2 regions of the Streptomyces sp. TN58 genome follow, and region 2 is predicted to be linked to the other one. Evidence: predicted binding sites of a transcription regulator. Region 2 holds the regulator's gene; the other holds the start of a gene.
The links. The regulator HrcA, encoded in region 2, represses chaperone genes, less so after heat shock. The targets are predictions, from matches to a motif close to TTNGCACTCNGNNNNNCNGAGTGCNAA.
Positions count from the first base shown of each region.

Region 1: groES (co-chaperone GroES) is a predicted target of HrcA. The motif match lies at 3,362-3,388, and genes of this name have one in related genera.

Region 1 is NZ_CP018870.1:4,422,831-4,430,011, reverse strand. It holds gene BSL84_RS20245 (SDR family NAD(P)-dependent oxidoreductase) at 1-268, shown strand, start outside; gene BSL84_RS20240 (ester cyclase) at 385-1,095, shown strand; gene groL (chaperonin GroEL) at 1,170-2,798, opposite strand; gene groES (co-chaperone GroES) at 2,910-3,218, opposite strand; gene BSL84_RS20225 (FtsW/RodA/SpoVE family cell cycle protein) at 3,673-5,064, shown strand; gene BSL84_RS20220 (polysaccharide deacetylase family protein) at 6,870-7,181, opposite strand, start outside.
Region 2 is NZ_CP018870.1:2,426,873-2,434,053, forward strand. It holds gene BSL84_RS11100 (ribonuclease Z) at 1-60, opposite strand, end outside; gene BSL84_RS11105 (histidine triad nucleotide-binding protein) at 64-423, opposite strand; gene BSL84_RS11110 (16S rRNA (uracil(1498)-N(3))-methyltransferase) at 545-1,288, opposite strand; gene BSL84_RS11115 (nitronate monooxygenase) at 1,285-2,376, opposite strand; gene dnaJ (molecular chaperone DnaJ) at 2,535-3,674, opposite strand; gene hrcA (heat-inducible transcriptional repressor HrcA) at 3,675-4,691, opposite strand; gene BSL84_RS11130 (MBL fold metallo-hydrolase) at 4,852-5,571, shown strand; gene BSL84_RS11135 (DUF3097 domain-containing protein) at 5,606-6,409, shown strand; gene BSL84_RS11140 (Uma2 family endonuclease) at 6,411-6,968, opposite strand; gene hemW (radical SAM family heme chaperone HemW) at 7,069-7,181, opposite strand, start outside.

The sequences.
Region 1 (7,181 bases), 2.0 Mb from region 2:
CGGGGTCCGGCTGATGGCGCTGTGCCCCGGCTTCGTACGCACGGAGTTCCACCAGCGCGCCGGCATGGGCACGGACAACATCCCCGGCTGGATGTGGCTGGACGCCGACAAGCTGGTGGCCGCCGCGCTGGCCGACCTGGCGCGCGGGAAGACGGTGTCGATCCCGGACCCGCGGTACAAGGCGCTGATGGGTGTCGTGAAGCTGACGCCGCGCGGGCTGCTGGGCGGGGTGTCCTCGCGTACCGGCCGCAAGTACGGGCCGCAGTAGCGTTCATGGCCTGTCGGCAGGCCCTCCGCCGCGGTCCCGTCTGGACGACCTGGACCGCCAAACGGGCTAACTCTCCCTAAACTGGACATGTCCCATCTCCAGCGGGAGGCGACGCGATGACATTCGTACAGGTGATCGATTATGAGACCACGCGGTTCGATGAGATGAACGCGCTCATCGACCGCTGGGCTGAACAGAGCAGCGGCAGGCGCACCGCCACGCACACGATGATCGGCCAGGACCGCGATGCCCCGACCCACTTCGTGGACATGGTGGAGTTCGCCTCGTACGAGGAGGCGATGAAGAACTCTCAGCTCCCCGAGACGGACCGGATGTTCCACGAGATGGTGTCCCTCTGCGAGGGGATGCCGAAGTTCATGAACCTCGACGTCGTCCGCGACGAACACCTCAACAAGCAACTCTGCAGCCGGGTGTTCCAGGAAGCCGCCATGGCCGGCGACATGAGCGTCATCGACGAGTGCTTCGCGACGAACTACATCGACCACGACGTCAGCAAGGAGGAACCCACCGTCATCGGGCGCGAGAACATGCGCTCCGACATGGAGATGTGGCGCGCCGCCTTCGACATGACCTTCGAGCCGACCGCGCAGGTGGCCGAGGGGGACATGGTCACGACCATCTGGAACTGGCGCGGCACCCACACGGGAGAGTTCATGGGGGTCCCACCGACCGGGAAGACGTACGAGATGTCCGGCACCACGACCTTCCGGTGCCAGGACGGAGAGATCATCGAGGGCTGGTGGCACTACAACCCCGGCGCCCTCCAGCGCCAGATGGGCGGAACCGGATCGCCCTACGCCACCTAGCTCCAGGGGGGTGTCCGCACACGGGGAAGGCCCCGCTCCGCGGCTGCGGAGCGGGGCCTTCGACGTGGAGCGGGTCAGTGGCTGTGGCCGTGACCGTGGCCGTGACCGGCGTCGCCCTCGTCCTCGGCCGGCTTCTCGACGACCAGGGTCTCGGTCGTGAGCAGCAGGGAGGCGATGGAGGCGGCGTTCTCCAGCGCGGAACGGGTGACCTTCACCGGGTCGATGACGCCGGCCTTGACCAGGTCGCCGTACTCGCCGGAGGCGGCGTTGAAGCCCTGGCCCTTGTCGAGCTCGGAGACCTTCGAGGTGATGACGTAGCCCTCAAGGCCCGCGTTCTCGGCGATCCAGCGCAGCGGCTCGACGGCGGCGCGGCGCACGACCGCGACACCGGTGGCCTCGTCGCCCGACAGGCCGAGGTTGCCGTCGAGGACCTTCACGGCGTGGACGAGCGCGGAGCCACCACCGGAGACGATGCCCTCCTCGACCGCGGCGCGGGTCGCGGAGATGGCGTCCTCCAGACGGTGCTTCTTCTCCTTGAGCTCCACCTCGGTGGCGGCGCCGACCTTGATGACGCAGACGCCACCGGCGAGCTTCGCCAGGCGCTCCTGCAGCTTCTCGCGGTCCCAGTCGGAGTCCGTGGCCTCGATCTCGGCCTTGATCTGGTTCACGCGGCCGAGGACCTCGTCGGAGCTGCCCGCACCGTCGACGATGGTGGTGTCGTCCTTGGAGATGGTCACGCGGCGGGCGGAACCCAGCACGTCCAGACCGGCCTGGTCGAGCTTGAGGCCGACCTCCTCGGCGATGACGGTGGCACCGGTGAGGGTGGCCATGTCCTGCAGCATCGCCTTGCGGCGGTCACCGAAGCCCGGGGCCTTGACGGCCACCGCGTTGAAGGTGCCGCGGATCTTGTTGACGACGAGGGTGGAGAGCGCCTCGCCCTCGACGTCCTCGGCGATGATCAGCAGCGGCTTGGAGCCACCCGCCTGGATGACCTTCTCCAGCAGCGGCAGGAGGTCCTGGATGGAGGAGATCTTGCCCTGGTTGATCAGGATGTACGGGTCGTCGAGGACGGCCTCCATACGCTCCTGGTCGGAGACCATGTACGGCGAGAGGTAGCCCTTGTCGAAGGCCATGCCCTCGGTGAACTCCAGCTCCAGGCCGAAGGTGTTGGACTCCTCGACGGTGATGACACCGTCCTTGCCGACCTTGTCCATCGCCTCGGCGATGAGCTCGCCGACCTGGGCGTCCTGCGCGGAGAGCGCGGCGACGGCGGCGATGTCGGACTTGTCCTCGATCGGGCGGGCGGTCGCGAGGAGGTCCTCGGACACGGCCTTGACCGCGGCGTCGATGCCCTTCTTCAGGGCGGCCGGGGAAGCGCCGGCGGCGACGTTGCGCAGACCCTCGCGGACCAGCGCCTGGGCCAGCACGGTGGCGGTGGTGGTGCCGTCGCCCGCGATGTCGTTGGTCTTGGTCGCCACCTCCTTCACGAGCTGCGCGCCCAGGTTCTCGTACGGGTCGTCCAGCTCGACCTCGCGGGCGATGGTGACACCGTCGTTGGTGATGGTGGGGGCGCCGAACTTCTTGTCGATGACGACGTTGCGGCCCTTGGGGCCGATCGTCACCTTGACCGTGTCGGCAAGCTTGTTGACGCCGCGCTCGAGGGCGCGACGGGCGTCCTCGTCGAACTTCAGGATCTTCGCCATGGGAGCGGTTCAGCCCTCTCGAAAACTCGGTTTAACGGGCTGCGCCCCTCGCCGCCCGGCAATCAGCGGGGTGACCAGGGGCGCAGCTCAAAGCAGTGCTGTGAAGCGAAATTACTTCTCGACGATCGCGAGCACGTCGCGAGCCGAGAGGACGAGGTACTCCTCGCCGCTGTACTTCACTTCGGTGCCGCCGTACTTGCTGTACAGCACGATGTCGCCGACGGTGACGTCCAGCGGGAGACGCTGGCCGTCCTCGAAGCGACCCGGGCCGACCGCGAGGACGACGCCCTCCTGGGGCTTCTCCTTCGCGGTGTCCGGGATGACCAGGCCGGAGGCCGTGGTCTGCTCGGCGTCGAGCGGCTGGACCACGATGCGGTCCTCAAGCGGCTTGATGGCAACCTTGGAGCTGGCGGTCGTCACGATCCGACCTCCCCCTTCGGAGATCCGGGGTTAACTGTCTGAGGTGGCGACCAGGTCGATCCGTCGTCGCGGGTGCCGGACCTGCCTGTCGCTGTGTTGGCACTCACCGGGGGCGAGTGCCAGGTGCGAGACTATTCCGGCGATTAGCACTCGGTCAAGCGGAGTGCCAATTCCCGTCGGCCGGGCGTTGCGCGGGCACCCCCCGCGGGGTGCCCGGCGGGGGCTTCGGCGGGGCGTCCGGCGGACGGACGGCGGGCCTACGGGCTTCGGGGAGGAACCCCGGGGACGGCATCGACGTCGTAGAAGATATGAAGATAAAGCGCCTCATTGGAGAGCGAATCGGACCCATGGCTTCCGCCGGCCCCTGCGCACCGGGCGCCGCCGGCGATCCAGGATCCCGCCCGCCCTCCGCCGCAGGCCCCCTGCCCGCCCCCGAGGGTGTCGGCGGCGTCCCGTGCGTGGACTGAGGCCGCTGACGACGGCGGGTGCCCGCCGTCGCACCGAGGCGCTGCTCCTCGTTCTCGTCATCGCCATCGCCGTCTTCGGGCACGCGGCCGCGGGCCTCGCGATGAACGGCGAGCTCCCGCCCAACCTCGCCGGCTTCACCATCAGCATGACGCTGCTGTCGCTGGTGGGGCATCTGGGCGTACGCCGCTTCGCCGCCTACGCGGACCCGCTGGTCTTCCCGCTCGCCATGCTGCTGACCGGCCTGGGGCTCGTACTGATCCACCGGCTCGACCAGGGCTACATCGAGCGGTGGAACTCCGACGCGAACGCCCCGGGCCAGCTGCTGTGGACCGTGGTCGGCGTGGCCGCGTGCATCGCGGTGCTGGCACTGCTGCGCGACCACCGGCTGCTCCAGCGGTTCATCTACATCACGATGGCGGTCGCGCTGGTGCTGCTGATCGCACCGGCGTTCTTCGGCGCGGACACGTACGGCGCCAAGCGGTGGATCATCCTCTTCGGCTTCTCGGTCCAGCCCGGGGAGTTCGTGAAGATCATGATCGCGATCTTCTTCGCCGGCTACCTGGTCATCCACCGCGACTCCCTCGCCCTGACGGGCCGCCGGTTCCTCGGGGTGCGCCTGCCCCCGATGCGCCAGCTCGGACCCATCGTCACGGTGTGGATCCTGTCGATGCTGGTGCTGGTCTTCGAGCGGGACCTGGGCACGTCGCTGATCTTCTTCGGCGTCTTCGTCGTGATGCTGTACGTCGCCACCGAGCGCACCAGCTGGATCGTCTGCGGTGTGCTCATGGCTGCGGCGGGCGCCTTCGTCGTGGGCTCGACCGAGCCGCATGTGAAGGCGCGCGTGGCGGCCTGGCTGAATCCGCTCTCCGTCTACTGGGAGACCCCTCCCCCAGGTGTCACCTCGGACCAGTCGGCGCAGGCGCTGTTCAGCTTCGGCACGGGCGGCGTCTCGGGGACCGGCCTCGGCATGGGCCACCCCGAGCTGATCAAGTTCGCCGGGCGCAGCGACTTCATCCTCACGACGGTGGGCGAGGAGCTGGGCCTGGCCGGGGTCATGGCCGTACTGATCCTCTACGGGCTCCTCGTGCAGCGCGGGCTGCGGATGGCACTCGGCGCCCGCGACCCCTTCGGCAAGCTGCTGGCGGTGGGGCTCGCCTCGGCGCTGGCGCTCCAGGTCTTCGTGGTCGCCGGAGGCGTCACGGGCCTGATCCCCCTCACGGGCAAGGCCCTGCCCTTCCTGGCCAAGGGCGGCTCGTCCCTCCTGGCCAACTGGATCATGATCGCCCTCCTCCTCCGCATCAGCGACAGCGCGGAACGCCAACGCGAGGCGGACGCCCGAGGCCCGGCGGAAACAACGATCACCCCGGTGGCGGGGTAGGAGGCGGGGGCGGGGCGGCAGCCGCCGGGCGGGGGTGGGGCGGGAGCCGCCGAGGCGGGGCGCAAGGCGCAGCGGCGGTGGGGGGGGCGGGAGCCGCCGGGGCGGGGCGCAAGGCGCAGCGGCGGTAGGGGGCGGGAGCCGCCGAGGCGGGGGCGGGAAGGCGCGGCGGCGATACGCGGAGCGGGAGCCGCCGGGGCGGGGGTGGGGCGGGAGCCGCCGGGGCGGGGCGCAAGGCGCAGCGGCGGGGGGGGGCGGGAGCCGCCGGGGCGGGGGCGGGAAGGCGCGGCGGCGATACGCGGAGCGGGAGCCGCCGGGGCGGGGGCGGGACGGCGCAGCGGCGATACGCGGAGAGGGATCCAGCCAAGGCGAACTTCAGAAGGGCGCGGAGGCTTCAGAAGAATGGGATCCACTCGGGCAGGGTCGGAAATGCCCTGGGGGTTTCCCGTCAGTCCCATCGTCTCTCCGCGTCGGGCCGGCCCGTCAAGGGCGCTCCCGTTGGTCGCGTCACTTCGTGAGGGCCTTCGGCCCCCCTTGACCGACCGTCCCGCCACGGAAATCCGAAAGACTGCCGGGAAGCCCCCAGAGGAACGGGCCGGCCATCCAGACATCCCTCGGGGAGGTCGGGGCCGCGTGCCCGGATCCAGGAGCGCGTCAAATCGCTACGCGCTCCTGCCCGACGGCGCCTGCGAGCCCTATGGGCTGGACATAGGCCGCCACCAATCGCTACGCGCTCCTGCCTGACGGCGTCTCCGAGCCCCATGGGCTGGACATAGGCCGCCACCAATCGCTACGCGCTCCTGCCTGACGGCGTCAGCAAGCCTCTTGGGCTGGGAATAGGCCGCCAGCGATCGCTACGCGCTTATCCATCACGCGTCCGCGAGTCTCATGGGTTGGGCAGAGGCCGCCAGTGGTGGCCGCGCGCTTCTCGATCACGCGTCTGCGGTTCGTCTGGGGCTGGGCACAAGCCGCAGAAAGCTTTCCGCGCCCCTCTTGGACGGCGTCCGGCCCCTGGGTGGGGTGGAAAAGCGCCGGATGACGGCTGGAGCGATGCCAATCCATGTCTGGGAGAGTGCGCACGGCCGAGAGGCTGCCATTCGCCCTAATTGCCCCCGTCTGTGCCGACGGGTGGGATCTCGTCGTGGTCTTGATGGGGGTTGAGTTCGGCTGAGCCGAGGAATGGCTTTCCCGGCCCTCGATTTCGCCCCTCCCAGCCCCGAACGAGGGGCGGACGCGGTCGTCGAGGAGCGCGTAGCGATTGGTGGCGGCTTATGCCCGACCCCAGAGGCTCGCGGACGCGTGATGGAGAAGCGCGTAGCGATCTGGGGCGGCCTATGTCCAGCCACAGGGGTCCGCTGACGCCGTCCTTCAGGAGCGCGTAGCGATTTGGGGCGTACCCGGCTCCCGCTGCGCGGCGCCGACCTGCCCGAGGGATGTCTGGATGGCCGGCCCGTTCCTCTGGGGGCTTCCCGGCAGTCTTTCGGATTTCCGTGGCGGGACGGTCGGTCAAGGGGGGCCGAAGGCCCTCGCATAGCGACGCGACCAACGGGAGCGCCCTTGACGGGCCGGCCCGACGCGGAGAGACGATGGGACTGACGGGAAACCCCCAGAACCCCACCGACACCGCCCCAGCGGATCCTGCTCCTCGCACCGCCGTCGTGACTCTCGAAGCCTCGCCCCGGCGGGATCCCGTCCCTCGAAGCCACCTCCGCACCCCTCGAAGCCCGCCCCGGCGGCTGCCGACCCGCACCGCCGCCGCGCCTTCCGCCACCGCCCCCGCGGCCCCCGCCCCCGAAGCGCCCGCGGTCCTACAGGTAGTCCTCCAGGCGGCCTATGCGATAGCCCTGTTCCTGGATGCGCTGGAGCATGCGGGTCGTCATCTGGGTTTCCGTCGCGCCCTTGAGTTCGGACGGGCCGCGGAAGTGGGCCAGGATGATGTCGCCGGGCTGGAGGGTGGAGCCCTGGGCGTACTGGAAGTTGTTTATCTGCATCGACACCCGCCAAAGGAGCACCGACGAGACGCCGCACTCCGAGGCAGCCCGGAGGGTGTCGTCGTTGTAGTTGCCGAAGGGCGGGCGGAAGAACGGCGGGCGCTGGCCGAAGCGCTTCTCCAGCTTGTC
Region 2 (7,181 bases):
GCGGTGGCGGGTGGGCACCTGGCTGGCGGTGCCCAGCACCACGAACTCTCTGACGGACACGTGCTACCCCGGGGGCCACTGGAGGCCGCGGCCGCCCAGGACGTGCGCGTGGGCGTGCCAGACGGTCTGTCCGGCGCCGGAGCCGGTGTTGAAGACGATCCGGTAGCCGTGGTCGTCGATCTTCTCGTCGGCGGCGACCTGGGCGGCCTCACGCAGTATGTCGGCGGCGACGCCCGGCTCGGCGGCCGCGAGGGAGGCCGCGTCGGGGTAGTGCACCTTGGGGATGACGAGCACGTGCGTGGGCGCCTGCGGGTTGATGTCCCGGAAGGCGACGGTGGTCTCGGTCTCGCGGACCACCGTCGCCGGGACGGCACCCTCGACGATCTTGCAGAACAGGCAGTCGGCCTGCGGTTCCCCGGCCATTGCTCACCCTCCCGTGATGTTGATCGGTCGGGGCATCGTATCCAGCCGGGCGACCGCGGCGGGCGAGTATTCCGGCCGGTCAGGCCGGAGGTCGGGCCTGGGCCCGGCGTCAGGCCCGGCGTCAGGCCCAGCGTCCGGTGCGGGCCAGCAGGACGGCCGCGGCCGCGGTGCCGGCGGTGGAGGTCCGCAGGACGGAACGGCCCAGACGGTAGGGGTGCGCCCCGGCCGCGGCGAAGACGTCCAGTTCCTCCGGGGAGACCCCGCCCTCCGGGCCGACGACCAGGACGACGCTGCCGGAGGCGGGCAGCGCGGCCGTGGCCAGGGCCTGCGAGGGGGTGTCGCGGTCCTCGTGCAGCACCATCGCCAGGTCGGCGCCGGCCAGCAGTGCCGCGACCTGCTTGGTGGACATGGCCTCGGCCACCTCCGGGAAGCGGACGCGGCGGGACTGCTTGCCCGCCTCCCGGGCCGTGGCCCGCCACTTGGCCAGGGACTTGGCGCCGCGGTCGCCGCGCCACTGCGTGATGCAGCGCGAGGCCTGCCAGGGCACGATCGCGTCCACGCCGGTCTCGGTCATGGTCTCGACGGCCAGCTCGCCCCGGTCCCCCTTGGGCAGGGCCTGGACCACCGTGATGCGGACCGCGGGCTCCTCCTCCTGCCCGGCGGCGGCGACCGCGACGACGAGCCGGTCCTTGCCCTCGGCCGCCTTCACGACCGCCTCCGCCCAGCCGCCCCGGCCGTCGGTCAGGACGACCTGCTCGCCCGGGTTCAGCCGTTTCACGGACACCGCGTGCCGGCCCTCCGGGCCGCCCAGGACGAACTCCGACCGTGCAGGAACCTCGTCGACCACGAACACCGGGGCCGTCATGACGCACTCCTCATCTGCATTTCCTTCAACGTGCTCTGTGCCTCGGCCAGTTCCGCCGCCAGCACCTCCACCAGCTGCGCCGCCGGCAGCGCCCGCGCGAGCCGGTGCCCCTGGCCCGCCCACAGGGCCATGCCCTGCGGGTCGCCGGCCGCGGCGGCCGCCTTGCGCAGCCCCTTGGTCAGGTGGTGGACCTGGGGGTAGGCGGCCGGGGCGTAGGGGCCGTGCTCCCGCACGAAGCGGTTGACCAGCCCGCGCGCCGGACGCCCGGAGAAGGCCCGGGTCAGCTCCGTCCGGACGAAGAGCGGATCGGTCAGCGCCTTCTTGTGCAGGGGGTCCGCGCCCGATTCCGGGCAGGCCAGGAAGGCCGTCCCCAGCTGCGCCGCCGTGGCGCCGGCCGCCAGCAGGGCGGCGATCTGCGCGCCGCGCATGACGCCGCCGGCCGCGATGATCGGCAGGGACACGGCCTCCCGCACCTGCGCCACCAGGGCGAGCAGTCCCACGGCCGCCGTGCCGTCGATCTGCGGGTCGTCGCGGTGGGTGCCCTGGTGGCCGCCGGCCTCGACGCCCTGGACGCAGACGGCGTCGGCTCCGGCCCGCTGGGCGCTGCGGGCCTCCTCCACGCAGGTCACGGTGACGACGGTGTACGTGCCGGCCTCGCGCAGGGCCGCGAGGGCCGCGGGGTCGGGGCAGCCGAAGGTGAACGACACGACCGGTACCGGGTCCTCCAGGAGGATGGCGAGCTTGGCGTCGTAGCCGTCGTCGCTGGTGCCGAGGATGTCCTCCTCGGCGAGCGAGATCGCGTACCAGCTGGCTTCGCCGGCGAGCTGCCCGCGGTACGCCTCCACCGCGGCCGGGTCGACGTGGCCGGTCGGCGGCATGAAGAGGTTGACGCCGAAGCGGCGCCGCGTGAGCGCGCGGACCTGCTTGATCTCCTGGTACATCCCGTCGGCTGTTTTGTAGCCCCCGGCCAGGAAGCCCAGCCCGCCGGCCTCGCACACGGCGGCGGCGAGCGGCGGGCAGGAGGCGCCGCCCGCCATGGGTGCCTGCACGATCGGGTGGGGGGAGAGACCGTTCGCCGCGGTGGACATGGACTGCATCGTGCCACGTCCGGCCCGGGGGGGCCGAATCACCGCATTCGCCTGGCATAGTCCGCTCCCGGCGCGGCGGACGGACGGCCTCCGCGGGAACGCGAGGAGCCCGGCCGGGGTGTCCCCGGGCCGGGCTCGAAGCGGTGTGCGCCGTGCGGTCAGCGACCGTTGAACGCGTCCTTCAGGCGGCTGAACAGGCCCTGCTGGCCGGGGGCGAACTGGCCCATGGGCCGTTCCTCGCCGCGCAGCTTGGCCAGCTGGCGCAGCAGCTCCTCCTGCTGGGCGTCCAGCTTGGTCGGGGTGGTGACCTCGACGTGGACGATCAGGTCCCCGCGCCCGCCGCCGCGCAGGTGCGTGACGCCGCGCCCGTGCAACGGGATCGCCTGGCCGGAGCCGGTGCCGGGCCGGATGTCGATCTCCTCCAGGCCGTCGAGCGTCTCCAGCGGGCACTTGGTGCCCAGTGCGGCGGCCGTCATGGGGATGGTGACCGTGCAGTGCAGGTCGTCCCCGCGCCGCTGGAAGGTCGGGTGCGCCAGCTCGTGGATCTCCACGTACAGGTCGCCGGCGGGGCCGCCGCCGGGGCCGACCTCGCCCTCGCCCGCGAGCTGGATCCGGGTGCCGTTCTCGACACCGGCCGGGATCTTGACCGTGAGGCTGCGGCGGGAGCGGACCCGGCCGTCGCCCGCGCACTCGTGGCACGGGGTCGGGACGACGGTACCGAAGCCCTGGCACTGGGGGCAGGGGCGCGAGGTCATGACCTGGCCCAGGAAGGACCGGGTGACCTGCGAGACCTCACCGCGGCCGCGGCACATGTCACATGTCTGCGCCGAGGTGCCGGGGGCGGCGCCCTCACCGGAGCAGGTGGTGCACACGACGGCCGTGTCGACCTGGATGTCCTTGGTCGTCCCGAAGGCCGCCTCGTCCAGCTCCAGGTCGAGGCGGATCATGGCGTCCTGGCCTCGGCGGGTCCGCGAGCGCGGGCCGCGCTGCGAGGCCTGGCCGAAGAAGGCGTCCATGATGTCGGAGAAGTTGCCGAAGCCGCCCGCTCCGAAGCCTCCGGCCCCACCGCCGCCGCCCGAGGAGGACAGCGGGTCGCCGCCGAGGTCGTAGACCTGCTTCTTCTGCGGGTCCGAGAGCACCTCGTAGGCCGCGTTGATCTCCTTGAAGCGCTCCTGCGTCTTCGGGTCCGGATTGACGTCCGGGTGGAGTTCACGCGCGAGGCGCCGGAAGGCCTTCTTGATCTCGTCCTGAGATGCGTCGCGGCGTACGCCGAGAACGGCGTAGTAGTCCGTGGCCACTTACGACTCCGCCAGGATCTGTCCGACGTAACGTGCCACTGCGCGTACCGCTCCCATCGTTCCGGGGTAGTCCATGCGGGTCGGTCCGACCACGCCGAGTTTGGCGACCGTTTCGCCGCCCGAACCGTAACCGACCGAGACGACCGACGTGGAGTTGAGCCCCTCGTAGGCGTTCTCGTGCCCGATCCTTACGGCCATCCCCGACTCGTTGGCCTCGCCGAGCAGCTTGAGGAGCACGACCTGCTCCTCCAGCGCCTCCAGCACCGGCCTGATCGTCAGGGGGAAATCGTGTCCGAAGCGGGTGAGATTGGCGGTACCGCCGATCATCAGCCGCTCCTCCGCCTCCTCGACCAGCGTTTCGAGAAGGGTCGACAGCACGGTGGAGACCGTGCCGCGGTCGTCGGCCTCGAAGGACTCCGGGAGGTCCTGGACGAGCGGCGGCACGTCGGTGAAGCGCCGGCCGACGACCCTGCTGTTGAGGCGGGCCCGCAGGTCGGCGAGAGAGGCCTCGCCGAAGGGGCTCGGGCAGTCGACGAGCCGCTGCTCGACGCGTCCGGTGTCCGTGATCAGTACGAGCATCAGGCGCGCGGGGGCGAGCGAGAGCAGCTCCACGTGCCGGACGGTCGACCGGGTCAGGCTCGGGTACTGCACGACCGCGACCTGCCGGGTGAGCTGCGCGAGCAGCCGCACCGTGCGGCCGACGACGTCGTCGAGGTCGACGGCTCCGTCGAGGAAGTTCTGGATGGCCCGGCGCTCGGGTGTCGACAGCGGCTTGACGCCCGCCAGCTTGTCGACGAAGAGGCGGTAGCCCTTGTCGGTGGGGATCCGGCCGGCGCTGGTGTGGGGCTGGGCGATGTAGCCCTCCTCCTCCAGGACCGCCATGTCGTTGCGCACGGTGGCGGGCGAGACGCCGAGCCGGTGCCGCTCGGTGAGCGCCTTGGAGCCGACCGGCTCCTCCGTCCCGACGTAGTCCTGGACGATGGCGCGCAGCACTTCGAGTCTGCGTTCGCTGAGCATCGCGCACACCTCCAGCGTGATCTGTTGCCGTGTTGCCGTGTTCTGCCGTGTCCGGCGTTCGTTGGCACTCTGTCCGTTCGAGTGCCAGGAAGCCCCCGCTCAGTGTACGGCCGGGTAGTAAGACCCTGGCAAGGGAGGCCCGCCAGGGTAGCGTCGCGGCATGGACGTGCGATGGGAAGAGGCGGGCTGGGAACGGCTCACCGGGCGGGCCGGCCGGCGGCGTCTGCCGGTGTGGGACTGCACGGTGGGGCTGGTGGTGGGGGACGAGTCGGTCCTCCTGGTCGACCCCGGGTCGTGCGTGCGCGAGGGTGCGGAGGTGCGGGCCGAGGCCGAGCGGCTGACGGGTCGGAGCGTGACCCATATCGCATTCACGCACGGTCATTTCGATCACGTGCTGGGCGCGGCCGCCTTCCCCGGGGCCGAGGTGTACGGGGCGGTCGGGCTGGCCGAGCTCCTCGTCGCGGACCGCGACGAGCTGCGCGGGGACGCGGTGCGGCACGGGCTCGCGGCGGACGAGGCGGCCGAGGCGGTGGACCTGATGGTGGTGCCGGGCCACGCGGTGTCGGGCGAGTGGACGCTGGACCTCGGCGGGCTGCAGGTGCTGCTGGCCAACGTGGGGCCCGGCCACACCGGGCACGACCTGGCCGTCTTCGTCCCGGGCGAACGCGAGACGGTGTTCTGCGGGGACCTGGTCGAGGAGTCGGGCGAGCCGCAGGCGGGCCCGGACGCGATGCCGCGGCAGTGGCCCGCCGCCCTGGACCGGCTGCTGTCGCTGGGCGGCGAGGACGCGCTGTACGTGCCCGGTCACGGAGCGGTGGTCACCGCGGAGTTCGTGCGTGCGCAACGCGCCACGCTGGAGGCCCGTTCCGGCGTGTCGTAGGCGGGACGCGCGCGGCTTGCCTAGTGTCGGCCGGATGCGCGAGTACTCCCCCGACCTGACCCCGCAGTGGAAGCGACCCAAGGCCGTGCCGGAGGTCGCCGTGGAACCGGACCTGGTGGTCGAGGTGGCGGGTACGGACTTCTGCGGCGCGGTGGTGGCCTGCGAGGCGGGCACGGTGACCCTGGAGGACCGCTTCGGCAGGCGCCGGGTGTTCCCGATGGAGCCGCGCGGCTTCCTGCTGGACGGCGAGGTGGTCACCCTGGTCCGCCCGCCCCGCGGCCCGGCGGTGCCCACCCGTACGGCGTCCGGCTCCATCGCGGTCCCCGGCGCCCGCGCTCGGGTGGCCCGGGCCGGCCGGATCTACGTCGAGGGCCGCCACGACGCCGAACTGGTGGAGCGGGTGTGGGGCGACGACCTGCGCATCGAGGGCGTGGTCGTGGAGTACCTGGAGGGCGTCGACGACCTCCCGGCCGTGGTGGCGGAGTTCGGCCCGGCCCCGGACGCCCGGCTGGGCGTGCTGGTGGACCATCTGGTGACGGGCTCGAAGGAGTCCCGTATCGCGGCGGCGGTGACCTCGCCGGACGTGCTGGTGGTGGGCCACCCGTACGTGGACGTCTGGCAGGCGGTGAAGCCGTCCGCGCTGGGCATCGCCGCCTGGCCGGTGGTCCCGCGCGGCCAGGACTGGAAGACGGGCGTCTGCCGGGCCCTGGGCTGGCCGGAGAACACCGGCGCCGCCTGGCAGCGCATCCTGTCCCGGGTGACGTCCTACAAGGACCTGGAGCCGACCCTGCTGGGCCGCGTGGAGGAACTGATCGACTTCGTCACGGCCCCGGACTGATCTACGGCAGGGTGCCGAACTGCCCGGTGTCGAGCGTCACGCCGAGGGCATCGAGCGGGACCGGTTCTGCGAACTTGCTGGTCCGCGCCGTGCGGTAGTCGGCCTGGTCCCCGCCGCCGAACGGCTCGGTGAGCAGCGTGCACTTCGCTTCGAAGGGGTCGACGATCAGGTAGGCGGGAACACCGCCCGCGGCATAGATGGAGCGCTTCGTCACGTAGTCGCGCACCTTGCTCGTCTTCGAGACGACCTCGACGAGGAGCGAGACGGCCTGCACCGGCAGGAGCCGACCGCTGCCCTCCGGAAGCGCTTCCGGAGCGACCACGACGAGATCGGGCTGGGGCTCGGAGGACTCCCCCGGAATAGCCACGTCCTGGGTCTGGAGCGGGTACCAGCGGTCGGGGGGGATCTGACGCGCGATGAACAGCACGATCAGGTTGTGGACCACGTCGGGCCCGGCCATCATCACGATTTCCCCCCGGAGGAGCTCGACCTTGACGCCCTCGGGAGCCGCGAGGCTCTCGAAGAACTCGGTCATGCGCTGATCGTCCACAGCGGTCATCTCCGGCCCTCCGTTTCTGCCGCCGTGAGGTACGACGACAGGCTAGGAACAGGGTAGGCAGCGCCGACCCGGATCCGCGCGGGTTCACCCGGGAAGGTGATCAGTCGACCAGGTCCCGGACCACCGCGTCGGCCAGCAGTCGCCCGCGCAGCGTCAGCACGGCCCGCCCGGCCTCGTAGGGGCCCGGCTCCAGGAGCCCGTCCGCGAGGGCCT